3 regions of the Amycolatopsis sp. CFH S0740 genome follow, and region 1 is predicted to be linked to each of the others. Evidence: riboswitches for the same ligand, from Rfam matches in the RefSeq annotation. Region 1 holds a riboswitch; each other region holds the start of a gene.

Region 1 (9,796 bases):
ACGTCCAGTACCCGGACATGGCGATGCGTGCGCTGGTGCACCCGCCCTCGCCGCGCGGGGAGCGGGCCGATCTGGGGTGGGCTGGGCTTCGCTCGGCGGCGCTCTCCGAAATGCCTGACGAGGAAGGCTCGATCGCGCTCGTCCAGTTCGGGGACGAGCCGGTGTTGATTCAAGACGAGCCGAGCTACGCCGACGCAGTGCGTGCCGACGGGCATCAGTTTCTCTTTCAGGTCAACGAAGAGGGCTGGCCGGTCGAGGGCGAGCTCGAGGACGTCATCGAGGAGTATCTCTGGGGCTACGGGTCGGTCTACTTCTACGGCACTCCGGGATCCGATGGGATCGTGCGGGAGGTGGTCGCGGGGTTCATCGACTTCTGACGAACCGGTCTCGGCAGGAGAAGACCCGCCGAGACCGAGACCGAGGCCGAGGTTCAGTTCAGCTCGGCAACACTCGGCACGACAACGCCGTAAAGATCCCCGATGGTTGCCAAAGCGCTGTTGTGCAGTTGATCCGCGCTGACTTCCCCAGCGGGAGTCGGCAACGGACGAGTCGCGCAGGCGTCGGCGACGACGGTCGGGTGGTTGCCGCGTAGGAACGCGCCTTCGGTGGTGAACGTGACGCACATGTTGGTCATGAACCCGGCGATCACCACGTTCTTGTGCCCGGCTTCGTCAACCCGTGCGCCCAGGTCGGTGTTCACGAAGGAATTCGGCGCGCCCTTGACGACGACCGGTTCGCCTTCGAGCGGGGCGACGTCCGGGTGGATGCTGCCGATCTCGGCTCGGACGTCGTACGGCGTGCCCTCGCCGCTGTCGTGGACGACGTGGATCACCTTCGCACCGGCGGCGCGGGCCTTGGCGAGCAACTGCCGAGCCGCGGTCAGCGCCGGGCGCCAGCCTTCCAGCTCCATCACGCCGCGGGTGTAGGTGTTCTGGTAGTCGACCAGGATCAGCGTCGCGTCGGCCAGCGTTGCCGGGGTCTGGTCGAAACCGTTCAGCTCCCGCAGCGTTTTCCTTGCCATGGTGGGGTTTCCTCTCGTTTCCGTTCCGCACGAGCGACGCTAGACTCGGCTTCGGATGTCGGCAATGACATGCAAAGCGCAGAAACCGACATGGGGGCGCGAATGAAGAGACTGGTGGTCGTCGTTCTGTTCGACCGGATCGACCTGCTCGACGTAACCGGTCCCGCTGAGGTGTTTTCCTTGCTGCAGCGGGAAATGGACCGTCCGACGGGCTACGAGGTGGTGCTCGCCGCCGAGACGCTGGACCCGGTGACCACCTCGGCCGGAGTGCGCGTCTTGCCCGACGTGACGTTCGCTGAGCTGGGGAGAAAGGCGATCGACACGTTGATCGTGCCCGGGGCCGTGACGACGGGCGGCAAAGGCGAGGTCGTCGCTCAATGCGACCCGGCCGTGGTCGAGCAGGTGCGCAGGATGGCTGGGCGGACGCGCCGGGTGGCGTCCGTCTGCGTCGGCGCGCACATCCTGGCGGCGGCGGGGCTGCTCGACGGCAAACGCGCCACTACGCACTGGTCGACGGCCCGGCAGCTGGCCGCGGAGCATCCCGAGGTGACGGTCGACGCGGATCCGATCTTCATCCGCGACGGGTCCGTGTGGACGGGTGCCGGGCTGAGCGCCTGCCTCGATCTCGCGCTGGCACTGGTAGCCGACGATTTCGGTCCGGAATCAGCCTCGCGGGTGGCTCGTCAGCTGGTGATGTTCCTGCGCCGGCCAGGCGGGCAGAGCCAGTTCAGCGTGTCGCTGGAGCCCGCGTCCGCGACCCGGCGGGTCGACGAGCTGCGGCAGTACATCGCGGCCCACCTCGCGGATCCGCTGACCGTCTCCGACCTCGCCGCGCACGCGCATGTGACGGACCGCCAGATCACGCGCGTGTTCAAGGCGGAGCTGGGGATGACCCCTGCCGCCTACGTCGAGCACGCCAGGGTCGAGGCCGCGCGGCATCGCCTGGAGACGACCGACGAGACGTTGTCGCGGATTGCCGGGACGTGCGGGTTCGGCACGGTGTCGACGTTGAACCGCTCTTTCCGGCGGACGCTGAACACGACGCCCAGCGAGTACCGGGAGCGGTTCCGGCTCGTCTCGAACGCCTGACCCGCGCCGGGGCAATTTCGGCGAACGTCCTACTCGCCCCGGTCACCCGGCAAAGATGCACCGGTGCGGATCGTTCTCTACGCCGTCTGGGGCGCTTCGGTCGTGGTCGGGCTCATCGGAATCGCCATGTTCTGGTTCATCCGGATGTTCCCGCTGCCGTGAACCGGCCGGGGCTCAGCCGAGCAGGCCGAGCACCACCATCGACAGGAGGACGACAGCGGTCGAGAACACCGCGACCCACGTGCGCTGTGCGGCGGTGAGCTGGGCGGATGTGCTGTTCATGGCGAGTCCTAGCGGGGCGAGTGCCGATGATTCCGCTGGGATAGCGCCTTGATCTAGCTCACTGTTACCGCTTGTGATCAAGGTCACGTCGGTTGCGCGCGGTGTGCCACAGCACGCCTCCCGCGGCGGCCACCATCAGGCCGAACGAACCCATTCCCACTACGAGTGCCTGGACCATGAGGCCTCCTTCCGTCGCGTCTGTCCGGAAGACGCGCGAAGGGGCCGTTCATGTTGCCAGGGTTGCCGACATCACACCTGGTCAGCGGGCCGCCAGTACCTCGTCGATCTGGCGGGCCAGCGCGAAATCGCGTTCGGTCAGGCCGCCGAGGTAGTGGGTGCTGAGGCGGAAGGTCAGGGTGCGCCAGCGGATGTCGATGTCCGGATGGTGGTCGGCTTCCTCGGCCAGTTCGGCCACCCGGCCCACCACCTCGATCGCCGCCGGGAAGGACGGGAGTTCGACCGTCCGCACGATGACGGCGTCCTCGCGTTGCCACTCCGGGACGGTGCCTAGGGCCTCTTCCACCGCTGAGTCGTTCAATAGCTGCGTCATCACTCCATGGTGTCGGCTACGCTGCGGCATTGCCACGGGAGTCCGGTACGCCGGGCTGAGAGGCGGGCCGTCAACCCGCGACCGTTCGCACCTGGATCCGGATCATGCCGGCGTAGGGAGGCCGTATCGCTCTCCCTCATCCGGCGCAGTGCAGGAGGGGAAGAATGATGTCGCGGACCGTCCGCACGGTGGCAGGCCTCGCCGGGGTCTCGATGCTCGCCAGCGCCTGCTCGCTGTCCAGCGGAGACTCGGGCGGGTCGTCCGCGAGCCAGGACCAGCAGACGCCGACCGTCACGCTGGTCACGCACGATTCGTTCGCCGCCCCGCAGGACGTGCTCGACGCCTTCCAGCGCCAGTCCGGGATCAAGCTCAAGATCCTCAAGTCCGGCGACGCCGGCGCGCTCACCAACAAGCTCGTGCTCACGAAGGGCAACCCGATCGGCGACGTCGCGTACGGCGTCGACAACACCTTCGCCTCCCGTGCGCTCAGCGAGGGCGTCTTCCAGCCCTACACCAGCCCGGAGGCCGACCGCGGCCCGCAGCGCTACTCCGTCGACCCGCAGCACCGGCTGGCGGCGGTCGACCTCGGCGACGTCTGCGTGAACATCGACCCGGCGTACTTCGCGAGCAAGGGTCTCCCGGAGCCGAAGAGCTACGACGACCTCGCCGACCCCAAGTACAAGGACCTGACCGTCGCGGAGAGCCCGGCCACCGCGTCGCCGGGGCTGGCCTTCCTGCTCGGCACGGTCGCGAAGTACGGCGAGAACGGCTGGCAGGGCTACTGGCAGAAGCTGAAGGACAACGGCCTCAAGACCGTCAGCGGCTGGGAGGAGGCCTACACCAAGGACTTCTCCGGCTCGTCGGGCAAGGGCCCGCGGCCGATCGTCGTGTCCTACGCCTCGTCACCCGCCGCTGAGCTCGGGGAGGACGGCAAACCGCGTACCAAGGCGCTGCTCGACACGTGCTTCCGCCAGGTCGAGTACGCGGGCGTGCTCACCAACGGCAAGCAGATCCCGCAGGCGCAGAAGGTCGTCGACTTCCTCTTGTCGCAGCAGTTCCAGACGACGGTCGCGGCGAACATGTACGTCTACCCGGCGCGTCAGGGCGTCGAACTGCCGGCGGGCTGGGCTACCGCGGCTCCGCTGCCGCAGGCGCCGGCCACGATGCCCGCGGACAAGGTGCAGGCTGGCCGGGAGAAGTGGATCGGGGAATGGCGCTCGCTCATGGGCGCGTGATCCCCGCGCGCACTGTCGGGCTCACGCTGCTCGGTCTGCTGCCGGTCGCGTTCCTGGTGGTGTTCTTCGCCTGGCCGGTCGTGGCGATCGTCGGCCGGGGGTTTTCCGCGGGCGGCGTCGACACCGTGCTCGGCGACCCGCAGACGTGGCGGCTCGCCGGGTTCACGCTGGCCAGCGCGGCCGCGTCGACCGTGGTCGCGGTGCTCGCCGGGCTGCCGGTGGCGTACCTCCTGGCGCGGGTGCGGCTGCCCGGGGTCGGGCTTGCGCGCACGATCGTGCTGGTCCCGTTCGTGCTGCCGACGGTCGTCGTCGGCTTGGCTTTCCGGGCGATCTGGCCGGACGGCGGCGTGCTGCCGCTCGTCCTGGCCAACGCCTTCTTCAACGTCGCCGTCGTCGCGCGGACGGTCGCCGGGCTGTGGGCGCACCTCGATCCGCGAGCAACCGAAGCCGCGCGGGCACTTGGAGCCTCGCCGTGGCGGGCATTCCGGTCGGTGACGCTGCCCGCGCTCGGCCCGGCCCTCGCGTCCGCTGCCGCAGTCGTGTTTCTGTTCTGCGCCACCAGTTTCGGCGTGGTGCTGATCCTTGGCGGCGGGAGCTACCGGACGCTCGAGACCGAGATCTACCTCCGGACGGTCGACCTGCTCGACCTCTCCGGCGCGGCCGCGTTGTCACTGATCCAGTTCGCCGCCGTGGTCGCCGCGCTGGTGCTCGGGGCGATGGCGCGCCGGAAGCGGGAGAACGCGGTGAAGCTGCGGTCCGCGCAGGTCACCGCACGTCGGCCGCGCGGCGGGGAGTGGTGGACGATCGGTGCCGCGGTCGTGGTGCTCGGCCTGCTGCTGACGCCGATCGTCTCGCTGCTCGTCGAGTCGGTGTCCGGCTCGGACGGATGGAGCCTCGCCGGATACCGGGCGCTCAACACCGTCGGGCAGAACGACGCCCTGCAGGTGTCCGGCTGGATCGCGGCGCAGAATTCGCTCGCCGCGGCCACCGACGCGACGCTGCTGGCGATGGCCGTCGGGCTGGTCGCCAGCGTCGTGCTGGTGGCGCTTCGGCGTTCGCCCGGCGGGCTCGCGCGCGGGATGGGCGAGACCATGGACGTCGCGTTGATGCTCCCGTTGGGCGTGTCCGCGGTGACCGTCGGCTTCGGCTATCTCGTGACGCTCGACGCGCTGCCCGGCGACCTGCGCACGTCGCCGTTGCTCGTGCCGTTCGCGCAAGCCCTGGTGATCATGCCGCTGGTGGTGCGGATGATCCTGCCGGTGCTGCGCGCGGTCGACGTCCGGCTGCGCCAAGCCGCTGCGACGCTCGGCGCGAGCCCGGCGCGGGTGTGGCGGGAGATCGACTTTCCGCTGGTCGCGCGGTCGGTGATGGCCGCGGCGGGCTTCGGGTACGTCGTCGCGCTCGGCGAGTTCGGCGCGACCAGCTTCCTCGCCCGGCCGGACGCGCCGACGCTGCCGGTGGCCGTTGCGACGCTGATCAGCAGGCCGGGGGAGCTGAACAACCAGATGGCGTACGCCTCGTGCGCCCTGCTCATGGTGGTGACTGTGGTGGCGGTGGCGCTGATCGACCGGTTCGGCTCGGTCCGCGGCCGCAGCACAGTCGGGGAGTTCTGATGGCGTTAACGGTACGGGACCTGACTGTCCACTATGGATCGTTCGCTGCGGTCCGCGACGCGCGGTTGGACATCGCCGACGGCGAGGTGCTCGCGTTGCTCGGACCGTCCGGTTCGGGCAAGTCGACGCTGCTGCGCGCGATCACTGGGCTGGAACCGGTGTCGTCCGGTTCGGTTTCGTGGGACGGCACTGATCTCGCCGCGGTGCCGGTGCACAAGCGCGAATTCGGTCTGGTGTTCCAGGACGGACAGCTGTTTCCGCACCGAGACGTCGCCGCGAACATCGCGTTCGGCCTGCGGATGCACGGCGTGCCCCGAGAACGGCACGCGGCACGCGTCGAGGAACTGCTCAAGCTTGTCGGCCTGGAAGGCTACGAACGGCGACGGGTGACCGAGCTGTCCGGTGGGCAGGCGCAGCGGGTCGCGTTGGCTCGTGCGCTGGCTCCGGAACCGCGCTTGCTGCTGCTGGACGAGCCGCTGTCCGGATTGGACGCTGGCCTCCGCGAGCAACTGGCGATCGACCTGGCGGATCTGTTGCGGCGCAGCAAGATCACCGCGCTGCTGGTGACGCACGATCAGGAGGAAGCGTTCACGCTCGCCGATCGCGTGGCGGTGCTCGATGCCGGGGAAATCCGGCAGGAGGGCGCGGTCCGGTCGGTGTGGAACAAGCCGGTGGACGACGACGTGGCGCGCTTCCTCGGCGTCACGACGTTCCTGGACGGCGAGGCGGCCGACGGCGTGGTGCGGACCGCACTGGGCGCCGTCGAACTCTCCGGAGTGGACGACGGTCCGGTGAGGCTCGGACTGCGCCCGCACGGCTTGAAAGTGTCCGCAGAAGGGGTGCCCGGCGAAGTGACCGCGGCGGTGCACCGGCGGGAGCATCTGCGGTTGGTCGTCCGCTGCGGAGAGTCCACTGTGGACGCGATCGCGCCGGCCGGGGCGGATTTCCGGGCGGGCGATCCCGTCCGGCTCGAACCGGATCCGGACGGGATCGCCGTGGTGGGCTGAACCCCCAGGTCAGCCGTCTCGGGTGACGAGGCGTCCGTAGGCCAGCGACAGGCCGACCACGATGTAGCAGGCCGCGCGGACCGCGCCCTCGCCGAACGTCGTCAGCATCATCGGATCCTGGAGCACCGCCGCCGGGGCGATCGTCCAGTCCTTGGTGAGCAGGAACGGGTGCAGCCACTTCAACGAGCTGAGGAAACCGAGGATGGTGAAGACGATGTTCATGGCCAGCACCGAGGCGACCACGAGCATCGGGTGCTCGGTCCAGCTCGACACCGCCAGCGCGACCGCGCCGACCGCCCACAGCTGCAGCACGATCCAGCCGCCGACGAGCAGGATCCGCAGCAGCGCCTCGCCGAGCGACAGCGTGGTGCCCGACAGCGTGAACAGCGAATCCGTGCCGTTGATGATCAACCCGGTGATCACGCCGGTCACGCACATCGAGAGCACCGCGACCACGGACACCGTCGCCACGCCGAACGCCTTGACCGCCAGCAGCCGTCCCCGGCTCACCGGCGCGATGAGCCAGCCGCGCAGCGTGCCGTGCGCGGCCTCGCCGGCGATCGCGTCCGCACCGGCCATCGCGGAGGCGAGCGGCAGCAGCAGCGTGAGCGTCAGGACCATCGCGGCGATCGGCAGTACGAACGCGTTGTTCACCGCGGACGCCAGCAGCGCGCCGCCGCTGTCGTCCGGCGCGTCGCTCCCGGAGCTCTCGCCGACCAGCGTGAGGCCGATCCCGACCACGATCGGCACCAGCGCCAGCAGCCCCAGCACGGCGAGCGTGCGCGGCCTGCGGAAGATCCAGCGCAGTTCCGCGGCGAACAGCCGGAACAACGGCACCGTGTCGTGCCCGGTCCGGCTCACCGGAACGGCGACCGCAGCGGTAGTCATGCGTCCCCCTCGGATTCGTCGCCAGCCGCCGATTCCCCTTCGGTCAGCCGCGCGAACAGGTCTTCCAGCCCGGTCCGCGCCCGGGTCGCCTCGTGCACTTCGACCCCCGCTTGCACGAGCACCTGCAGCACTCGCGGCGCGGGCGTCGCGGTGAGGTCGACGCGGACGCCGTCCGGGGTCAGCCGGGCCCCGATCCGGTTCTCCCGCAACGTTTCCACCGCGTGCTCGGCGTCCGGGGTGCGCACCAGCAGCGCGGCGTTCCCGGATTCCAGCAGATCGGCCAGTTCGCCCTGGGCGACCACCGTGCCGGACTGCAGCACCGCCACATGCGTACAGGTCGCTTCCACTTCGGCCAGCAGATGCGAGGACACCACCACGGTCACGCCGTCGGCGTGCAGATCGGCGATGATACGGCGGATCTCCCTGGTACCCGCCGGATCCAGCCCGTTGGTAGGTTCGTCGAGCACGACCATCCGGCGCGGCACCAGCAACGCGCTGGCCAACCCGAGCCGCTGTTTCATGCCGAGCGAATAGCCCTTGTACCGGCGGCGCGCGGCGGCGGAGAGCCCGACCCGGTCCAGCGCGGCGTCGACCGCGCCGGGGATCGCGGACGACGCCAGCCGCGGTTCGGCCGCGGCGAACCGCAGCAGGTTGTCGCGTCCGGACAGGAACGGGTGGAAGCCCGGCCCCTCGACCAGCGCGCCGACGTCCGGCAGAGCGTGCGCGGATTCCTCCGGCATCTTCCGGCCGAGCAGTTCGACCTCGCCCGCGGTCGGGCGGACGAGCCCGAGCAGCATCCGGATCGTGGTCGTCTTGCCCGAACCGTTGGGCCCGAGCATGCCGAGCACGGCGCCCTCGGGAACGTCCAGGTCCACGTGGTCCACCGCGACTGTGCCGCGGTAGACCTTGCGCACCCCTCGGGTGCGCGCGGCCAGCGGGACCGCCGGGGCGGGCGCCTCCTCGGAGACGCCCGCCCCGGTTTCGACCGCGGTGCTGGTCACTTGGCGCCCAGCGCTTCGTAGAGGACCTGCTCCGGGACCGCGCCGGCGGCGAACCGGCCGTCGTCGGTCAGGACCGCGCCGCCCACCTTCGTGGTGAAGAGGTAGCCGCTGCCCCACGGGCCGTTGACCCGCTTGGCGAACCGGCTCAGCATCTTCTGCACGTCAGGACCCTTTTCCTGGCCCTGCGCCTGCTGCTTCGCCTGCATCAGGTCCGCGGGCACCTTGCCGGTGACGACGGTGTCCCAGCCGTCGCCGACGAGCTTGGTGTCCTGCTTGGCCTCGTTCGCCAGCGCCTTGTCGCGCTCGTCGATCTTGGCCTGCTTCTCGGTCACCTTCGCGCCCTTGGGCGGGGTGAAGGCGAACAGGTCGGCCGACTGTCCGGCGAACTCGATCTTGCTGAACGCCAGCTCCAGCGCCGGGGCGGTGGTTCCGTTGCTCAGCACCGAAAGCCGCAGCGGCATCCGGGTCTGCGAGTCGACCGCGACGCGGATCTCGCGCAGCAGCGTGCGTTCGGTCGGCTTCGGCGTGAGGACCAGCTCGTACGCCGGCCGGTCGGCGACCGTGGCTGTGCCGTCGACCGCGACGTTGCTGCTCTCGCGCACCTTGGCCAGCAGCTGCTTGGCCGCGGTAGCCGGGTCGGGGGACTGGCCATCGACCGGCTGGTGCTTGGTCGCGACGTCCGCCGGGATGGTGGTCTTGGTCGCGCTGTTGGTCTTGGAGTCGTAGTCCCACACGGTGTTGCCGTTGTGGACGATCGTCTCCTGCGTCTGCCCCTTGGTCAGCGACACCTTCGTCTTGCCCGCGCCGTCGCTGAACACCTGCGCCGAGTCGATGCCGAGCGCGCTCGCCCCCGGGACCGCGCCGGTCGCCATTTTCGGCAGGCCGAGGTCGTTGCTCACCGTCACCGTGCCGTCGAACGGCGCGGGCTTCGCGGCGACCACCGACTGGACCAGTTCCTCCGCGCTGACCTGAGGCAGCTTCGGCGCGTCCCCCGCCGAGGCAGGCATCGCCACCACGACCAGTCCGCCCACGCCGAGCGCGGTGCCGACGACGGCCGCGGTGATGGCCTTCTTCTTCGGATCCATCTCGTCTCTCCCTGTGTTCCCGGGC
Region 2 (9,796 bases), on a different contig from region 1:
CGTCCCGCACGAGCCGAACAGCGTGAACAGGGTCGACAAGCTGGGGAACGGGCACCGAGAGGACATCCCGGCGCCAGTCGCGCAACAGCCGCGCGAGCAGATCGGGTACCGCCATCGTCTCCCTCGCCAGGTCGGCCCGGGCACCGGTCCCGAGCGGCGTCAACTACCCGGTGTTATCGGATTGTTCGACGCGTCGTTACCGGTTTGTGGTCGCGCCCACCCGCACTGGGACAACCCTTACGACCAGGGGCCGCCCGGTCCGCCGCAAGCGGGCGGTAGCGTGGGGAAGCCCAAATCGGACCCTTACACCGACCGAGACGAACAGCGGGGAACTCGACCCATGAGCGGCCAGCCCACCGGTAACCCCCTCGCGCACGCTGTCCAGCTGGCCCGCGAGACGTTCCCGCCGATGCACCCGGCTGGACGGCCGTTCCTGTTCGGCGGCCTCGCCGCGACGATCGTGGCACGCCGGTTCTCCAAGCGCCTCGGCGTGGTCGGCGCGCTCGCCACCGCGGGCATGACGGCGTTCTTCCGCGAGCCGAAGCGCGTGCCTCCGGTACGCGACAACGTCGCGATCTCGGCCGCCGACGGCACCGTCTCGCTCATCGAGGAAGCGGTCCCGCCCGCCGAGCTCGGCCTTCCCGCCGAACCGCGGATGCGGGTGAGCGTGTTCCTGTCGGTCTACGACGTGCACGTCCAGCGCACGCCTGCGGCGGGCGTGATCTCGAAGGTGGCGTACAAGCCGGGCAAGTTCCTTTCCGCGGACCTCGACAAGGCGAGCGAGGTCAACGAGCGCAATTCGCTGGTGCTGCACACCGTCGACGGCCACGAGCTCGTCGTCGTGCAGATCGCCGGACTGGTCGCGCGCCGCATCCGGTGCGACGTCCGCGAGGGCGACAAGGTGTCCGCGGGCGAGACCTACGGCATCATCCGCTTCGGCTCGCGCGTCGACACTTACCTGCCGCCGGGCAGCCGGGTCGTGGTGGCCAAGGGCCAGCGGACCGTCGGCGGCGAAACCGTGCTCGCCGAACTTCCTGCGCAGGGAGAAAGCTGACCATGGTCCGCGTGACCACCCCGGGCGTCCGGCTGCTGCCGAACGCGATCACCGTGCTCGCGCTCTGCGCCGGACTTTCCTCGGTGCAGTTCGCCCTCACCGGCAACTACGCGATGGCGATCGGCTCGATCGGCATCGCCGCCGTCCTCGACAGCCTCGACGGCCGCATCGCCCGGCTGCTCGACGCGACGTCCAAAATGGGAGCCGAGCTCGACTCGCTGTCCGACGGCATCTCGTTCGGCGTCGCGCCCGCGCTGGTGCTCTACGTCTGGCAGGCGCACGGCGACCGCATCGGCTGGGTCGCGTCGCTGATCTTCGCGGTCTGCATGATCCTGCGGCTCGCCCGCTTCAACACGCTGCTCGACGACACCGATCAGCCGCCGTACGCCGCCGAGTTCTTCGTCGGCGTGCCCGCGCCGGCCGGCGGGCTGGTCGCGATGCTGCCGCTGATCGCCACGCTGCAGTGGGGCGAGGGCTGGTGGTCCGAGCAGTACGTGGTGCTCATCTGGACCATCGCGGTCGCCGCGCTGCTGATCAGCCGCATCCCGACGCTGTCGCTCAAGACGGTGAAGGCCCCGGCGAAGGCGATCGCGCCGCTGCTGGTGGGCGTCGGCCTGCTGGCCGCCGCGATCATCGTGTTCCCGCTGGCGGCGCTCGCGGTCGCGCTGGTGCTGTACCTGCTGCACATCCCGTACTCGGTCTACCGGCACCGCTGGCTCGCCGCGCACCCGGAAGCCTGGGAAGTGCCGCCGCGCGAACGCCGTGCGATCCGCCGGGCCCGCAGCCACCGACGGCTGCGGTTGCGCCCGGCCTCGGGCCGAGTCGCCGGTGCGGCGATGCGCGCGGTGCGGCGGACGAACTCGGACCTGGTGCGGACCCGCAATCTGCGCGAACGGGACCACAGCTCGGCCACGTCCGGACCTACGCAGCGGCGGCGGAGCTGGCGTCGGATCGGCATCCGGCGCCGGTAGTCCGGCCTCGTCAGACGCCGAACACAGCACGAACCGCAGACTCGGCACCGTCGATCTCGATCATCCCGAGCGCACGGGCGTCTTCGAGTGCAAGCGCGCCCGCGGCAAGGCCGAGAACACAGGCCGGATCAGCGCGGACGGTGGCGTCGAGATCGCTGCCGTCCTGCGGGCCGACCTCAAATCCCGACCGCGTCGCGCGGAGCTGGAAAGGCGCGCCGCCGACCTCGATGCCCACCGTCGCCGCGGCTCGGATCTTGACCCGGGCGTCGAGCAGCGCGGGAAGCGCGAGGGCAAGCCATTCGGGACGGAACGAGTCGCCCTTCGGGCCGCGAGTCATCAACGGAGCGGACCAGCGGATCAGGCTCTCGATCGGTTCGCGCAGCTCGGCGCCCCACGGCGTGAGGGCGTACTCGACCACGCTGCCCTTGTCCGCCAGCCGCCGTTCGAGCACGCCCGCGGTCTCGAGGTCGCGGAGCCGGTCGGCGAGCAGGTTGGTCGCGATGCCCGGGAGCCCGTCGATCAGGTCCCGGTAGCGCGCGGGGCCGATCAAGAGCTGGCGGACGATGAGCAGATTCCACCGGTCGCCGACGATTTCGAGGGACCGGGCGAGCCCGCAGTACTGACCGTAGCTGCGCATCATTTCCTCATGCTTGACAATCTCAAGTACGCTTGGCTTCCTCAATCATAGCGTCGAGGGGTCCGAGATGGCTGAGAGCGCACGGCCCGCCTGGGTCGACGACGATCTGTTCCCGTTCAAGAGCCGTTTCGTGGACATCGACGGGCACACCGTGCATTACGTCGACGAGGGCTCAGGTCCCACGCTGCTGCTCCTGCACGGCAATCCGACCTGGTCATTCCTCTGGCGCGACGTGATCCGCGCCCTGCGGGACGACTTCCGCTGCGTCGCTCTCGACTACCCGGGTTTCGGGCTGTCGACCGCGAAGTCTGGCTACCGCTATCTACCCGAGGAACACGCCGACGTAGTCACCGAGTTCGTCGACGCGCTCGACCTCAGCGGGGTCACCCTGGTCGGCCAAGACTGGGGCGGCCCGATCGGCCTCGCCGCCGCGGAGCGTCGACCGGACGTCTTCGACCGACTGGTGCTCGTCAACGCCTGGGCCTGGCCGGTCAACGGCGACCCGTACTTCGAGGCGTTCGGCCGGATCGCGGGCGGGCCGCCGATCCGGTTCCTGGCCCGGCAGTTCAACCTGGTCGTCAAGGCGTTCCTCCCGATGGGTCACCGGAAGCGGAAGCTGACCGCGGCCGAAACCGCCCACTACCGCCGCGCGATGGACACGCCCGAACGGCGCCAGGCGTCCGGCGTGCTGCCTCGCCGGCTCCTCGCCAGCCGAGCTTTCTTCGCCGAGGTCGAGGCCAACCTTCCCGACCTGCCGACCTTGATCGTGTGGGGCAACGCTCAGATCGGCTTCCGGCCGCGGGAGCGCGAACGCTTGGAAGCGTGCTTCCCGAACCACCAGACGGTGGCCCTCGACGGTGTCGGCCTCTACGTGGAGTCAGACGCACCCGATGAGTTCGTCGCCGCGATCCGCGACTGGTCGGCAACGCGGTAAGCGGCCTTTCGTTCGCGCATAACCGCCCGCCGGTTCATTAGGGTGAGCAGGGTGAGCGATCCGCAGATCACCCTGACCGTCCGGCACACGCCGTCCGCGCTCGACGCGCGGCGGGGGGTTGTCCGGCTGCACCCGGAAGTGCTCGACGCGCTCGGCCTGCGGGCCTGGGACGCCGTGCACCTCACCGGCGCACGGCGCAGTGCCGCGTTGGCCGCGCCCGCCGCCGAGGAGGCGACGCCGGGGGTCGTGTTGACCGATGACGTCACCATGTCGAACCTCGGCGTCGCGGAGGGCGGCGAGGTTGTCGTCTCGCCAGCAGAGGTGACTGCTGCCCGGACGGTCACCGTGTCCGGGTCTCGGCTCGCGTCGGTTTCGGTGTCCCCGCAGACGTTGCGGCTCGCGCTCACCGGCAAGGTTTTGACCCGTGGCGACGCGGTTTCCCTGCTGCCGCAAGACCTCGCGCCCGCGCCGGGCTCGGACGTCGCCGCCGTGCGTGGGCAGCTGTCCCGCGTGATCGGGGCGACCTGGACCAACGAACTGCTGACCGTCACGGCGACGGAACCGGCTGGCGTCGTCGTGGTTGGACCGTCCACAGTGGTCAGCTGGCGGGACGGCGCCCGCACGGGCACGCCGACCAGCGAACCGCCGACGCGCTCCGCGACCGCGCTCGTTCGCACCACTGCTGTCACCGCCGCCGAGGATTACCTCGAAGCGGAGATCGTCGAAGAGGTCGTCACCGAGGCCCGCGAGGAAGAGCTGGACGAGCCGGTGCCGGTCGCCGATCTGGTCGGGGCCGAGGGCGCGGCGCGCAAGCTGGCCGAGTGGTTCGATCTGGCGTTCCATCGGCCAGAGCTGCTGGCGAAGCTGGGTACTTCCGCGCATCTGGGCGTGCTGCTGTCGGGACCGGAGGGCGTCGGCAAGGCGACGCTGGTGCGGGCGGTCGCCGCGGCGGAGAAGGTGCGCGTGGTGTCGGTGACCGCGCCGAATATCGCCGTGCTGGAACCGAATGCGGCACACCGCTCGCTGCGCGAGGCCATCGACCGGGCCGCGGACGGCGACGGTCCCGGCGTGCTGCTGATCAACGACATCGACGCGCTGCTCCCGGCCACCCAGCCGCCGCCGGTGGCCACAGTGGTCCTGGAGGAACTGCGCGCCGCGCTGCGCCGGGACAGGCTGGCTGTGGTCGCCACGACCGCGCGGGCCGAGTCGGTGGATCCGCGGCTGCGCGGGGCCGACCTGCTCGACCGCGAGCTGGGCTTGCCGCTGCCGGAAGCGAAAACCCGCGTCGAACTGCTGCGGATCCTGCTCCGCGACGTGCCGGTCGAATCCGGTGCCGACCTGGGCGTGCTCGCCGAACGGACCCCCGGTTTCGTCGCCGCCGACCTGCTCGCCCTGCGCCGCGACGCGGCGTTGCGGGCCGCGCTGCGTCAGCGGGACGTGGACGAACCCAAGATCTCCCAGCAGGACCTGCTCGACGCGCTGGCCACCGTCCGGCCGATCTCGCTGTCCACTTCGGACAACCTGGCCACCGGCGGCCTGACGCTGGACGACGTCGGCAACATGACGTCGGTCAAGGAAGCACTCACCGAAACCGTGCTGTGGCCGCTGCGCTACCCGGACTCGTTCGCCCGGCTCGGCATCGAACCGCCGCGCGGCGTGCTGCTGTACGGCCCGCCCGGCGGCGGCAAGACGTTCCTGGTCCGGGCGCTCGCCGGCACCGGCGCGCTGAACGTGTTCGCGATCAAGGGCGCGGAACTGCTGGACAAATGGGTCGGCGAATCGGAACGCGCGGTCCGCGACCTCTTCCGCCGGGCCGCCGACGCCGCCCCCTCGCTGATCTTCCTCGACGAGATCGACGCGCTCGCCCCGCGCCGCGGCCAGTCGTCCGACTCCGGCGTGGCCGACCGCGTGGTCGCCGCGCTGCTCACCGAACTGGACGGCGTCGAGCCGATGCGCGAGGTCGTCGTACTGGGCGCGACGAACCGGCCGGAACTGGTCGACCCGGCGCTGCTGCGACCCGGACGGCTGGAGCGGCGGATCTACGTCCCGCCGCCGGACGCCGAATCCCGCGCCGCGATCCTCGCCGCGACGGCGAAGCACACCCCGCTCGCGTCCGATGTGGACCTCGCGGCCACCGCGGCGGCACTGGAGGGCTACTCGGCCGCCGACTGCGCCGCGCTGATCCGAGAGGCCGCGCTGACCGCGATGCGCGAGTCGCTGGAGGCACGCGAGGTGACTGCGGCGCATCTGGACAAGGCACGCGAGGCGGTGCGGCCCTCGCTGGACGCCGCGCAGCTGGCGACGCTGGAGGCTTACGCGCAGGCGCAGCAGGAACGCTGAGGACGCCTCCGCAACCGAGCTGTACGTGAGGGGAACCCTGACGGAATCTGATTCCCGCAGGGTTCCCCTCACGTACCTCGAGCGCAGCCGAGCGCCGGGCCCGGCAGACATGACAAAGCCCGCGCCGTAGCGCGGGCTGTCACGAACCGGGTCAGCTGCCCTGGTGGCCGCCGGGCCGATAGTCCTTCGTGATGATCACTATGACGCCCGGGCTCGAGTTCTGGATGCCGTCGAACCGGGGCTGGGCCTGGAAGCCGAACTCCTTGGCCAGCTGTTTCGCGGCGGCTTCCTCGTCGGTGCCCGGCCGGAAGTAGGCCGTGGTGGTCGGGATGTTGCCCTGCGAGTAGTTGCCGACCTCGGCGACGTTCCAGCCCGAACCGCGGAAGTCGGCGGCGGCCTGTTCGGCGAGGTGCTTGATCAGCGAGTTGTTGTAGACCCGCAGGGTGACCCACTTGTTCGAGGCCTGCTGGTCCGGACCCGCCTGGCCCGGCTGCCCTGGCTGCTGGCCCGGCTGGCCGCCGGGCTGCCCTGGCTGGCCCGACGCCGGCGCCGACGAAGCGGCGGACGACGAGGCCGGTGCCGACGAGGCGGGCGACGACGGCGCGGAGCTGGGCGCCGAGGAGGAGGACGAGGACGGCGCGGACGACGATCCGCCGGGCGCGCTGGGCTCGCCGGACGTGCTCGGCCCGGCGTTCTGGTCGCCGCTCGTGTTGAGCACGGTGACCCCGCCGATGACGGCGGCGACGACCGCTACCCCGATCAGCGCGACCCCCGCGGCCTTCAACGGCCGGGACAGTCCCGAGAAGACGCTCATGACAGCTCGATCCCCAACCGCCGGGCCCCGCGTTTGCGCTGACGGGCGGCGCGCGTTTTACGCAGCCGCTTGACCAGCATCGGATCGGCCGCGACGGCCTCCGGCTTGGCCAGCAGCGTGTTCAGCAACTGGTAGTAACGGGTGGAGGACAGTCCGAAGCGCTCCCGGATGGCGTTCTCCTTCGCCCCGGCGTGGCGCCACCACTGCCGCTCGAACGCGAGGATGTCCAGTTCGCGTTCGGTCAGGCCACCGACATTCTCCGGCGGCGACGGCTGGTTTTCAGCCATCGACTCCGCGGCGTCCATGCGGTCCTCGCAATCGGTGTCGGCAGTCCTTCCGCGGGCGTCATTGAACCACGGAACCCATGCTCGACATGGGCATCCGACACGGCGCGTCACGGTCCGATCCAGGTGTACCAGAAGGGTCCGACTAAACTCGGCGTCCGTGACCGTCCACCCCATCTGCATCGCCGGCGAACCCGTGCTGCACCAGCCCACGCGCGAGATCACCGAGTTCGACGACAAACTCGCCACTCTCGTCGAGGACATGTTCGAGACCATGTACGCGGCCGAGGGCGTCGGCCTCGCGGCCAACCAGATCGGGCTCGACCTGCGAGTGTTCGTATACGACTGCCCGGACGACGAGGGCGTCGAGCACAAGGGCGTGGTGGTCAACCCGAAGCTCGAGACCTCCGAGATCCCGGAGACCATGCCGGACCCGGACGACGACTGGGAGGGCTGCCTGTCGGCCCCCGGCGAGTCGTACCCGACCGGGCGCGCCTCGTGGGCGAAGGTGACCGGATTCGACGTCGAGGGAAATCCGATCGAGGTCGAGGGCACCGGCTACTTCGCGCGGTGCCTGCAGCATGAGACCGATCACCTCGACGGGTTCATCTATCTGGACCGGCTCGTCGGCCGCCACGCGCGCGCGGCGAAGAAGATGCTCAAGAAAAACAAGTGGGGCGTTCCCGGCCTGACCTGGCTGCCGCCCAAGGAACCCGCGGACGCCTGACCCGCGCCGAATTCCCCGAAGGCCTCCCCGAAATCACCGGGGAGGCCTTCGTTGTGCTTCGGCCAGACGGGCGGGAGGGTTGTGTCAACCCGACACCGCATGGCATCGTCGGACAAGCAACCTCAACCGAATGCAACGCGGGAGCTCGCGCCTTGGCGGGCTGAGAGGGTGGCTGGTGTCCATCTCGCGGACACCCGGCGTCACCGACCGCATGAACCTGACCGGGTAATGCCGGCGTAGGGAGTGAACGTCGTTGACGACGCTGGAAAACCAGGGTGCCATCGCCCCGTCCGTCACCACCGGGCCGATCACCGGCTCGCGGAAGGTCTACCACCGCACCGAATCCGGACTGCGGGTTCCGGCGCGGCGGATCGACCTGTCGAACGGGGAGCATTTCGACGTGTACGACACGTCCGGCCCCTACACCGATCCGGACGCGAACATCGATGTCCACAATGGACTGCACCCGCTCCGCTCCGGCTGGGCTGACGGACGGGAGCACAACACCCAGCTCGGCTGGGCCAAAGCCGGGGTCATCACCCGGGAAATGGAGTTCATCGCCGCGCGCGAACGCTGCACTCCGGAGTTCGTGCGGGACGAGGTCGCCCGCGGTCGCGCGGTGATTCCGGTCAACCGCAAGCACCCGGAGACCGAGCCGATGATCATCGGCAAGAACTTCCTGGTGAAGATCAACGCCAACATGGGAAACTCGGCCGTCTGGTCCTCTGTGGAGGAAGAGGTCGACAAGATGGTGTGGGCCACCCGCTGGGGAGCCGACACGATCATGGACCTCTCCACCGGCAAGCGGATCCACGAGACGCGCGAGTGGATCGTGCGCAACTCGCCGGTCCCGGTCGGCACCGTGCCGATCTACCAGGCGCTGGAAAAGGTCAACGGGGAGCCGGAAAAGCTCACCTGGGAGATCTACCGCGACACCGTGATCGAGCAGTGCGAGCAGGGCGTCGACTACATGACGGTGCACGCGGGCGTGCTGCTGCGCTACATCCCGCTCACCGCGCGCCGGGTCACCGGCATCGTCAGCCGCGGCGGGTCGATCATGGCCGCCTGGTGCCTCGCGCACCACCAGGAATCCTTCCTGTACACGCATTTCTCCGAGCTGTGCGAGATCCTGCGCGAGTACGACGTCACGTTCTCCCTCGGCGACGGCCTCCGTCCCGGTTCGATCGCGGACGCCAACGACCGCGCCCAGTTCGCCGAACTGGAAACCCTCGGCGAGCTGACGCACATCGCGCGCGAGCACGACGTGCAGGTGATGATCGAAGGCCCCGGCCACGTGCCGATGCACAAGATCAAGGAAAACGTTGAGCTGGAGGAAAAGCTCACCGGCGAGGCCCCGTTCTACACGCTCGGCCCGCTCGCCACGGACATCGCCCCGGCATACGACCACATCACCTCGGCGATCGGCGCGGCGCAGATCGGCTGGTACGGCACGGCGATGCTGTGCTACGTCACGCCGAAGGAGCACCTCGGCCTGCCCAACCGCGACGACGTGAAGACCGGCGTGATCACCTACAAGATCGCCGCGCACGCCGCCGACCTCGCCAAGGGCCACCAGTACGCGCAGGACTGGGACGACGAGTTGTCCAAGGCCCGCTTCGAATTCCGGTGGAACGACCAGTTCAACTTGTCGCTCGACCCGGACACCGCGCGGTCCTTCCACGACGAGACGCTCCCCGCGGAACCGGCGAAGACAGCCCACTTCTGCTCGATGTGCGGGCCGAAGTTCTGTTCGATGCGGATCACCCAGGACGTGCGCAAGTACGCCGAGGAGCACGGTCTGTCCTCTGTGGAGGCGATCGAGGCGGGCATGGCCGAGAAGTCCGCGGAGTTTTCCGAGCAGGGCAACAAGGTCTACCTGCCCGTGGTCAACCAGTGACAGTCACCCCTCGTACCGCCCTCACCATCGCCGGATCCGATTCCGGCGGTGGTGCGGGCGTGCAGGCGGATCTGCGCACGTTCTTCGCCAACGGCGTGCACGGCCTGGTCGCGCTCACCGCGGTCACGGTGCAGAATT
Region 3 (9,796 bases), on a different contig from region 1:
GGGCGGTTCGCTGTACGCGGTGCTGCGCGAGCATTACGGCGTCGAGCTGGAGCGCGCGGAGGAGACGATCGAGACGTCGCTGGCCGGGCCGCAGGAAGCGGAGATCCTCGGCGCGGACGTCGGCATGCCGGTGATGATGCTGACCCGGCATTCGTTCGCCACCGACGGCAAGCCGGTCGAGTTCGCCCGCGCGGTGTATCGCGGCGACCGGTACAAGTTCGTCACCACGCTGCTTCCCTGACCGCGTGCCGACCGGCATCCGCTGGGGCACGCCCGCGGCTCGCGGCGTGCTCTGGACGACCATCCTCGGTTCGGGGATGGCGATGCTCGACGGCACGATCGTGAACGTCGCGCTGCCCCGGATCGGCGAGGAGCTGGGCGCGTCGGTCGCCGGTCTGCAGTGGATCCTCGACGGCTACCTGCTGGCGCTGGCCGCGCTGATCCTGGTCGCCGGGTCGCTCGGCGACCGCTACGGCAGGCGGCGGGTGTACCTGATCGGGGTCGTGTGGTTCGGGCTCGCGTCTGGGCTGTGCGCGGCGGCGACCTCGACCGAGCTGCTCGTGCTGTTCCGCGTGCTGCAGGGAATCGGCGGGGCGTTGCTGACGCCGGGTTCGCTGGCGATCCTGCAGTCGTCGTTCTCGCACGAAGACCGCGCGCGGGCGATCGGCTCGTGGTCCGGGCTCGGCGGAATCGCCGCGGCGGTCGGACCGCTGCTCGGCGGACTGCTGGTGCAGGCGTGGTCGTGGCGGCTGGCGTTCCTGATCAATCTGCCGCTCGCGGTGATTGTCGTGCTGATGGCGCGGCGGTTCGTGCCGGAGTCGCGCGATACCGCGGCGACCGGGCATCCGGACTACGTCGCCGCTGCGGTCGGCGCGCTCGGGCTGGCCGGCGTGACCGGTGCGCTGGTCGAGGCACCGGTGCGCGGGATCGGCGATCCGGTCGTGCTGGTCGCGCTGGTGGTCGGTGTCGCCGGGCTCGGGATGTTCCTGCGGCTCCAGCACCGGGCTGCCGAACCGCTGGTGCCGCCTTCGTTGTTCCGCGACCGGACGTTCACGCTGTCGAACGCGCTGACGTTCGTGGTTTACGCGGCGCTCGGCGGCGTGATGATGCTGCTGGTGCTGCAGCTTCAGGTGTCGCTGGGTTATTCGCCGACGCTGGCCGGGCTGGCCGGATTGCCGATCACGGTGATCATGCTGCTGCTCTCCGGCCGGTCCGGGGCGCTCGCGCAGCGGATCGGACCGCGGCTGCAGCTGGTGGTCGGGCCGATCGTCGTCGGCGTCGGGATGCTGCTGCTGACGCGGGTCGGGCCGGGATCGTCGTACCTCGGGTCCGTGCTGCCCGCGGTGGTGGTGTTCGGGCTGGGACTGGCCACTGTGGTCGCCCCGGTGACCGCGACCGTGCTGGCCGCCGCCCCGGACCGGTACGCCGGGGTCGCGTCCGGAGTCAACAACGCGATCGCCCGATCGGGTGGACTTCTGGCGGTGGCAGTCCTGCCCGCCGCGGCGGGTCTGACCGGTTCGGCTTACCGCGATCCGACCGCGCTGACCGCCGGATGGCAGACGGCGCTGGTGATCTGCGCGGTGCTGGCGATCGTCGGCGGGCTGATCGCGTTAGGAATTCACAACGGGGTGCTCGGCGCTGCCGAACCGGACGATTCGCCGCATCCCGGGGATTGTCTGCACTGCGGGGTGGAAGGACCGCCCACGCACGTCCATCCGGGCGGGCATCGCTGATTTTCGCGGGGTTGCTGGCTCGCCTACGTGGTGCCGCGGGATCGGGCGACTAGCCGGGTCTCGATGCCCTGCAAGGCAGTGATCAAGATGCTGGCCTCGGCCGGCTTCGTTCCCTCCAGCAGAGCGGACCACGTGTCGCGCAGCCGTTGCAGGTTTTCCGCTGCCTTGTCGGTGGGGTAGAGACGCACTCGACGGGCGTCGTCGGGATCGGCTTCGCGGCGCAGCAGCCCCTTGTTCTCCAGGCCTCGGACGGCTCGGCTGACGTTGCTGGAGATCATCTGCGTCGCCTCGGCCGCGGCGTTGACCGTCGTTCCCGGGTGCCGGTCGACGAACCGCATCACCGCTCCTTCCAGCGGCGTTCCCGACTCGGCGTTGGCTTCCTTGGCGGCGTTGATGTGCCGGGCCACCGCGAGGATCAGGTCGGCCAACTCGAAGAGCTGTTCGTCTTTCACCCGGCCAGCGTAGCCCAATACCTATCGTTTGACAGGTATCTCCCCGGCGACGTAGGTTAGCTATCAATTGATAGCTAAGGGGAAGTCATGACCACAGGCAAGAGCGCGTTGATCATCGGGGCGTCGCGGGGGCTGGGCTACGCGCTGGCCGCCGAGTTCCTCCGTCGCGGCTGGCAGGTCACCGCGACCGAACGCACGCCGTCCGCACTGCACGAGCTGGCCAAATCGGCCGAGGGCAGGTTGACGGTGGAGACCGTCGACATCACGGCGCCCGAGCAGGTCGCCGCGCTGCGTGCCCGGTTGGGCCGGTTCGACCTGCTGTTCGTCAACGCCGGGACCAACTACACGACCGACCCCTCGGCGACCTTCGCCGACGTGTCCACCGAGGACTTCACCCGGGTCATGGTGACCAACGCGCTGAGCCCGATGCGCGTTGTCGAAACCCTGCAAGACCTGGTCCCCGCGACGGGCGCCATCGGCGTGATGTCGTCGGGCCAGGGCAGCGTCTCCGGCAACACGAACGGCGGCTTCGAGGTCTACCGGGCGAGCAAATCCGCGCTGAACCAGCTCATGCGCAGCTTCGCCGCACGGCACGCCGACGACCCGCGCACCCTGCTGCTCATGGCGCCGGGCTGGGTGAAGACGGACCTGGGCGGCCCGAGTGCGCGGCTGACCGTCGACGAGAGCATCCCCGGAGTCGCCGACACGATCGAAGCTTGTGCGGGCAAGGGCGGGCTGCACTACCTGGACCGGCAGGGACAGACCGTCAACTGGTGACGAGCCTCTCGCGCGGAGCGCGCAGGGGCACCCCTGATGCCGCGTTGGGTGCCTGCTATACGGCGACCCCGCCCACGCTCGCCCCAGCCGGGGTTGGGTGAAGGTGCGTGAGGGGAACCCTCATTGACTCTGATTCCCTCAGGGTTCCCCTCACGTACGTTCACTGGGACTGCGCGGCCCGGGTGCACAGCTAGGCGAGCAGTTCGGCCAGCATCGCCGGATCGATGTTGCCGCCGGAAACGACCGCGACGGTGCGTCCGCCGGGGAGTTCGTCGGCGTGGTGCAGGTAGGCGGCCGGTGCGGTGGCGCCGCTGGGTTCCGTCACCAGGCGGCCCTGGTGGGCGAGCGCGCGGACGGTGTCGCGGATTTCGTCCTCGGTCACCGTGATCACGCCGTCGAGGACGTGCCGCAGGTGCGCGAACGTGAGCTCGGACGGTTGCGCACGCAGGCCGTCGGCGATGGTGCGGGCGCGGTCCGTGATGGGCCACTCCACGATCTCGCCCGCGGCGAGGCTGGCGGCGGTGTCGGCGGCCAGTTCCGGTTCGACGCCGTAGACCTTCGCGTTCGGGCACTTCGCCTTGATCGCCACGCCGACCCCGGAGGCGAAGCCGCCGCCGCTGATCGGGACCAGCACGGTCTCGACGTCCGGGAGGTCCTGCGCGATCTCCAGTCCGACGGTGCCCTGTCCGGCGATGATGTCCGGGTGGTCGAACGGCGGGATCAGCGTGAGGCCGCGTTCCTCGGCGAGGGCGAGCGCCGCCGATTCCCGTTCCGCGATCGGCACTTCGCGGACTTCCGCGCCCCAGCGGCGGGTCGCTTCGACCTTCAGTCGCGGAGTGACGTCCGGCACCACGATCACCGCGGTGATCCCGAATTCGCGCGCGGCGTAGGCGACCGCTTGCGCGTGGTTGCCGCTCGAATACGCGACCACGCCGCGTTCCCGTTCGGCGTCGGTGAGCGCGGCGATCGCGTTGTACGCGCCGCGGATCTTGAACGCGCCGATCGGTTGCAGGCTCTCGGGTTTCACCCAGAATTCGCCGGGAACCCAGAGCTGGCGCAGCAGCGGGGTGTGCACCGCGGTGCCCTTCAGCCGTCCGGCCGCGGTTTCGATGTCGGAGATCGTCACGAGGTGCATGAGGCGAGTATGTCAGGAAAGTGTGAGCTTTAGTCCATCCATTGTGGACAGTCAACGTGGCGTCCCTCACGCCGGGGCAACGAAGGGAGCACCTCGGACGACTTAACCGTTGAAGAAGCAGGGAACAGGGCTGGGAAACGATCAGATCGGAATCATGAGCGAGGAGCAGAAGGAAACCGCGGAGGACAAGAAGAAACTCCGCATGACCTCGGTGCTCGCCGCGGCGCTCGCGGCGGTCACCGCCGCGTTGCTGGGTTCGACGCTGGGGGTCGCGGGAACAGTCATCGGCGCCGGGGTGGCCAGTGTGGTCAGCACCGTCGGCGGCGAGTTGTACCTGCGGTCTTTGCAGCGCACTCGCGATGCCGCGCGGAAGGCGATGGAGACGGCTGCCCGGCGCAGCCGGGGTGCGCTGGTGCCGGTGGAGGCGGTGCGGGAGTCCGGTTCCGGCGACGCGGCGACGGTGCATGTCGACGCTGACGTGGCGAACATGCCTACGGTCCGGTTGCGTCCTACTCAGCCGGATGCGGCCGAAGGTCTGGGCGAGAAGCTGCGGAAGATGCGGTGGCCGTTGATCATCGCGTCCAGTGTGGTCGCGTTTGTCGTGGCGCTGGTTGTGCTGGTGGGGATTGACTGGACGACTCAGGGGAATGTGTCGACTGGGTTGATTCCTCGGCAGCCGGAGACCAGTCAGCAGCGGGATGATCATCCGGACAACACACCCAGTACTCAGCCGCAGGCGCCGCCGACTGGGGAGTCTCGGTCTAACGGTTCGACGTCTACGCCTACTACTACGGCTAGTGCGCCGCCGTCTTCGCAGGCTACGCGGGAGAGTCAGGTGCCGACTTCTTCGTCTAAGCCGTCTAGTAGTTCGCAGGCGCCTAGCGGTAGTCAGACGGCTACTGCGCCTGCGGTTCCGTCTAATGGTGGGGAGTAGCTCGTCGCCTGGCGGCGACATTGCGCACGGTGGTTGCGTGGGGCACCCCGAAGTTTGATTGTGCTGACGGTTCGGGGGTGCTTGTCAAGGCGGGAAAGATGCCTTGACAAGCACCCCCGAACCGCAGATGGGCTTCGTATCGGGGTGCGGGGGAGGGGCTGGGTGCCTCGATAGCGGGTGGATTGGCTGCGGTAAAGGGGCTGGGTGCTTCGATCGTTGGGTGCACCGGTGCGGTTGGGTGGCCGGCTTGGGTGCGTCGGCGGGCGTGGTTAACTCAGGTGGGCTCGTAGGGTTTGTGCGGCTGCTTTGGGGTCTTCGGCCTCGGTGATTGCTCGGACGACGACGATGCGGGTCGCGCCTGCGGTCAGTACCTCGGGTAGGCGGGGTTCGTCGATGCCGCCGATGGCGAACCAGGGGCGTTCGGTGTTGCTCGCTGCGGTTGAGCGGACTAGGTCCAGGCCGGGGGCGAAGCGGCCGGGCTTGGTCGGGGTGGGCCAGCAGGGGCCGGTGCAGAAGTAGTTCACTCCTGCCTCGGTGGCGGCTGCTGTGGCTTGCTCCTCCGAATGGGTGGATCGGCCGATGACTACGTCGTCGCCCAGGACTCGTCGGGCCAGGGAGACTGGGATGTCGTCTTGGCCCAGGTGCAGGACGTCGGCGCCGACGGCCAGCGCTACGTCCGCTCGGTCGTTTACCGAGAGCAGCGCTCCGTGTCGGGCGCACGCCTCCGCCAGGACTTCCAGCGCTGCGATCTCCTGCTTGGCCTCGAGCGGGGCGCCGCCGGTCTTGTCCCGCAGCTGGATGATGTCCACGCCGCCCGCCAAGGCTGCGTCGGCGAACTCGGCGAGGTCGCCTCGGGACGTGCGGGCGTCGGTGCACAGGTACAGCCGGGCGTCGGCTAGCCGGGTGCGAATTTGGTCTCCGGTCAAGGCAGGCATGGCGGTGACGTTACCCGCGCGCTACGGTGTGGGAGTCCGCACGGGAGCCCGAGGCAACGGGCTGAGAGGGAGCTGCCGCTCCGACCGTGGAACCTGATCCGGGTCATGCCGGCGCAGGGAGCGTGATTCCACTGTGAACACCAGCACCACAACCGTCACTGTCGTCGGCGGCGGCGTCATCGGGCTGTCCGTCGCCTGGCGCGCGGCCGCTCGCGGATGGCGCGTCACGGTCGTCGACCCGGAGCCCGCGCGCGGTGGCGCGTCCTGGCTGGCCGGCGGGATGCTCGCACCGGTCACCGAGGCGTGGCCGGGCGAGGAAGCCGTGCTCAGCCTGGGGGAAGCGTCGCTGTGGCGCTGGCCAGGCTTCGCCCGCGACCTCGCCGACGAGGGCACCGATCCCGGGCTGGCCGAGCACGGCACGATCGTCGTCGGGTTCGACAGCGCCGATGCCGGGCACCTCGACATCCTCGCCGGGTACCTGCGTTCGCTCGGCCGCGACGTCGAGACGCTCACCGGCCGCGAGGCGAAGCGGCTCGCGCCGGGCGTCGGTGCGGTGCGCAGCGGCCTGCACGTACCGGGTGATTTAGCCGTGGACAACCGGAAACTGCTCACAGCGCTGAGCGAAGCGGCTACGAAGCGTGGGGTGGAGTTCCGGCGCGAGCGGCTCGAGAGCCTTTCCGAAGTGTCCGGCCCGGTGATCCTCGCCGCGGGGGCGTGGACCGGGCAGCTGCATCCGTTGCTGGAGCACGCCGTACGCCCGCTGAAGGGCGAGATTTTGCGACTGCGTCCGCGTCGTGGCTGTCTGCCGCCTCCGCCGTACACGGTGCGCGCGATGGTCGAAGGGCGGCCGATCTATCTGGTACCGCGAGAAGACGGCGAACTGGTCCTTGGCGCGACGCAGTACGAAGCCGGTTTCGATCAGGCTGTCACCGCGCGCGGCGTACGCGAGTTGCTGGAAGGCGCGGAACGTATTCTGCCCGGCATCACGGAGTACGAGCTGGTGGAAGTCGCTGCCGGACTGCGTGCTGCGAGCCGCGACGCTCTGCCGTACATCGGCGAAGTGAGCGAAGGCGTGTACGCGGCGACAGGACATCACCGCAACGGTTTGCTGATGGCGCCCGCGACTGCGGACGCCGTGGTCGCGTGGCTGGCCGGCGAAGCCCCGCCGCCGGAGGTCGCCGCGGCGACGCCCGCCCGTCTGGTCGAGAAGGAGCGAGGCTGATGGAGATCAAGGTCAACGGCGAATGGCGGGAATTCCCCGACGACAGCACCGTTTCCGCGGTCCTCGACGCGCTGGGAGCGGAACGCCGCGGCGTGGCCGTCGCGGTCAACGGCGAGGTCGTGCGGCGTGGCGAATGGGAAGAAGCGGTCGTGCCGAAGGGCGCGCAGCTCGAAGTGCTGACCGCGGTTCAAGGAGGTTGAGCATGGACGACCTGATCATCGGCGAACACAAGCTGTCGTCGCGACTGATCATCGGCACCGGTGGCGCGGCGAATCTCGAAGTGCTGGAACGAGCGCTCGTCGCGTCGGGCACCCAGCTCACCACCGTGGCGATGCGCCGAGCCGACGCCGAGGGCGGCTCGGGCGTACTGGAGCTGTTGCGGCGCTTGGACATCGAGCTGCTGCCGAACACCGCAGGCTGCCGCACGGCGGCGGAAGCCGTGCTCACCGCCCAGCTGGCCCGCGAGGCGCTGGAAACGAACCTGATCAAACTCGAGGTGCACGCCGACGACCGCACGCTGCTGCCGGACCCGCTGGAAACCCTGGAAGCCGCGGAACGCCTGGTGGCGGACGGTTTCACGGTGTTCGCGTACACCAACGACGACCCAGTGCTCGCCCTGCGCCTGGAGGAAGCGGGCTGCGCCGCGGTGATGCCGCTCGGTGCCCCGATCGGCACCGGGCTGGGAATCCGGAACCCGCACAACATCGAACTGATCGTCTCGCGCGCGTCAGTGCCGATCGTGCTGGACGCGGGGATCGGCACGGCGTCGGACGCCACGCTGGCAATGGAACTCGGCTGCTCGGCGGTGCTGCTGTCGACCGCGGTGACCCGGGCGGCGGACCCGGAACGAATGGCCTTGGCGATGCGGAGCGCTGTGGAAGCGGGGTATCTGGCGCGGGGCGCGGGAAGGGTGCCGCAGCGGTTTTGGGCGCAGGCGTCCAGTCCGCCTCGCTGACGTGCACTTGCCCTCCATCGGTACGGCGTCGGGACGAAGGCGAGACCCCCTTTGAGCGATCATGCGAAGGAAGTGCTGTGGTCGAGTGAGAGAAGCTTCCTGCTCTGGCGCTACGGTTCCGGGCACTCGCAACTGCTGTTTCGCAGTGCTGACTTCGATGAGGGCTCGGACGTAATTCGAATCCTGTTCCACACTGTTTCGATGGTGGAGACGGTTATTCGCTACAGTGGTCCGCTGTCGTTAGTGGTGGTCGATCACCATTCTTCGTACCGCGAGACGTCGAAGTTTCCGCATATGCTGATCGAGATTCATGGAAGCGACCAGCGGGGCTTCGTCGCGGCCGGTGGTGTTCGCATTACTCGTGGAACGCGGGATGACGGTGAAGGGGAACTTATCTACGCGACCGGCAAAGCGGCAGGTGATGGGGGTGCCAGCGAGGTCGCACCAAACCGGCGGTGACCCACCGGCTCAGGTCGGTGGGCGGGTCTGCCTTCGGATTGCCGTGTGGGAGGAACGGTTCGTGAGTGGCTTGAAGCGAGAACTCCTGTTTTCCAGCGTTTCGGAAATCGGATTGAGCATCGGACACGGCGGCCCAGTGGCTCTGTGGTCTGTTGACCAGTACGGTTCGTATCAACCCCGGTCGAGGTATCCGCGCTTGCTTGTCGAGATTGACGGTGGTGAGCGGAAGGGCTTCGCTGATGCCGCCAGCCTGCACATTCATCGGGAAAATCAGAGCGGCGACCAGCTCGAGTGTCTTTTCAAGGCTCACGCGGGAAAGGCTTAACAGCTGGTCGGCCAGGGTGCGTCAGCGCCGGTGCGAGCCCCTCACGGAACTGTGATCACCACTTTGCCGCGCACACCGCCGCTTTCGAGCGCGCGGTGTGCTTCGGCGATATCCGCCAGCGGAAACACCCGGTCCACCAACGGCCGCACCAGTCCGGCGGTGACCCAGCGGCTCAGGTCGGCCAGCAGGTCTGCCTTCGGATTGCCGCTGAACCCCCGCACCCACCGCCGACGTCGTAGCGAGTTAGCCGCGACATAGCCAACCGTGCGGGCCGGACGGTTGAGGTCGAACGCGATCGCGACCATCCGTCCGCGCGGGGTCAGCAGCTGCCGGAACGTGTCTAGGTCTCGGCCCACGGTGTCGAGGATGACGTCGAACTTCCCCAGGTCGCCCGGATCGCGGTAGTCGAGTGCGGCGTCCGCGCCGAGGTCCCTTGCCAGTTCAAGATTTTTGGCGCTGGCAAGACCGGTCACGTGCGCGCCCATTGCTTTGCCGAGTTGTGTGGCCACAAAGCCGACCCCGCCGGTCGCGCCGCGGACCAGCAGGCGTTCGCCCGGTTTCAGATGGGCCTTGTCCCGCAGTGCGGTGATCGCGGTGATGCCCGCCAGCAGCGACGCGGCCTGCGCGGGATCCAGCCCGGCAGGCACGTGGTCCAGCCGATCCGCGGCCAGCACGTGGTACTCGGCGGCGGTGCCCATCCGCCGCCCGCCGCCCCAGACTAGGTCGCCGGGCGTGAACCGGCTGGTTCCGGGATCGACGACCTCACCCACCAGGTCTACGCCGATTCGCTTGGGGAAACGCTTGCCGCTGAACGGAAGCAGCTTCCCGGACCGCATGGCCAGTTCGCCGCCGTTGACTGTCAGGGCGCG

Evidence for each region. A riboswitch is a leader RNA that binds a small molecule or an ion and turns the genes downstream of it on or off. The one in region 1 is predicted to bind thiamine pyrophosphate.
Region 2: it holds a riboswitch for thiamine pyrophosphate, as region 1 does, so the genes downstream of both, thiC (phosphomethylpyrimidine synthase ThiC) here and EIZ45_RS30090 (thiamine ABC transporter substrate binding subunit) in region 1, are expected to answer to the same signal.
Region 3: it holds a riboswitch for thiamine pyrophosphate, as region 1 does, so the genes downstream of both, thiO (glycine oxidase ThiO) here and EIZ45_RS30090 (thiamine ABC transporter substrate binding subunit) in region 1, are expected to answer to the same signal.

What each region holds. Positions count from the first base shown of each region.
Region 1 covers NZ_SDLS01000021.1:83,509-93,304, forward strand. The annotation lists gene EIZ45_RS30070 (hypothetical protein) at 1-377, shown strand, start outside; gene EIZ45_RS30075 (cysteine hydrolase family protein) at 431-1,021, opposite strand; gene EIZ45_RS30080 (GlxA family transcriptional regulator) at 1,124-2,110, shown strand; gene EIZ45_RS30085 (4a-hydroxytetrahydrobiopterin dehydratase) at 2,652-2,942, opposite strand; TPP riboswitch at 2,967-3,078, shown strand; gene EIZ45_RS30090 (thiamine ABC transporter substrate binding subunit) at 3,110-4,177, shown strand; gene EIZ45_RS30095 (iron ABC transporter permease) at 4,153-5,790, shown strand; gene EIZ45_RS30100 (ABC transporter ATP-binding protein) at 5,790-6,797, shown strand; gene EIZ45_RS30105 (ABC transporter permease) at 6,807-7,685, opposite strand; gene EIZ45_RS30110 (ABC transporter ATP-binding protein) at 7,682-8,686, opposite strand; gene EIZ45_RS30115 (outer membrane lipoprotein carrier protein LolA) at 8,683-9,771, opposite strand.
Region 2 covers NZ_SDLS01000002.1:81,529-91,324, forward strand. The annotation lists gene EIZ45_RS03635 (phosphatidylserine decarboxylase) at 341-1,054, shown strand; gene pssA (CDP-diacylglycerol--serine O-phosphatidyltransferase) at 1,057-2,025, shown strand; gene EIZ45_RS03645 (helix-turn-helix domain-containing protein) at 2,036-2,665, opposite strand; gene EIZ45_RS03650 (alpha/beta fold hydrolase) at 2,730-3,596, shown strand; gene EIZ45_RS03655 (AAA family ATPase) at 3,648-5,936, shown strand; gene EIZ45_RS03660 (LytR C-terminal domain-containing protein) at 6,088-6,750, opposite strand; gene EIZ45_RS03665 (DUF3263 domain-containing protein) at 6,747-7,055, opposite strand; gene EIZ45_RS03670 (peptide deformylase) at 7,195-7,761, shown strand; TPP riboswitch at 7,889-8,021, shown strand; gene thiC (phosphomethylpyrimidine synthase ThiC) at 8,015-9,658, shown strand; gene thiD (bifunctional hydroxymethylpyrimidine kinase/phosphomethylpyrimidine kinase) at 9,655-9,796, shown strand, end outside.
Region 3 covers NZ_SDLS01000002.1:95,548-105,343, reverse strand. The annotation lists gene EIZ45_RS03765 (GntR family transcriptional regulator) at 1-241, shown strand, start outside; gene EIZ45_RS03760 (MFS transporter) at 246-1,733, shown strand; gene EIZ45_RS03755 (MarR family winged helix-turn-helix transcriptional regulator) at 1,757-2,185, opposite strand; gene EIZ45_RS03750 (SDR family NAD(P)-dependent oxidoreductase) at 2,273-2,962, shown strand; gene EIZ45_RS03745 (threonine/serine dehydratase) at 3,153-4,097, opposite strand; gene EIZ45_RS03740 (hypothetical protein) at 4,252-5,031, shown strand; gene thiE (thiamine phosphate synthase) at 5,301-5,966, opposite strand; TPP riboswitch at 5,997-6,103, shown strand; gene thiO (glycine oxidase ThiO) at 6,100-7,188, shown strand; gene thiS (sulfur carrier protein ThiS) at 7,188-7,388, shown strand; gene EIZ45_RS03720 (thiazole synthase) at 7,391-8,143, shown strand; gene EIZ45_RS03715 (hypothetical protein) at 8,195-8,602, shown strand; gene EIZ45_RS03710 (NAD(P)-dependent alcohol dehydrogenase) at 8,969-9,796, opposite strand, start outside.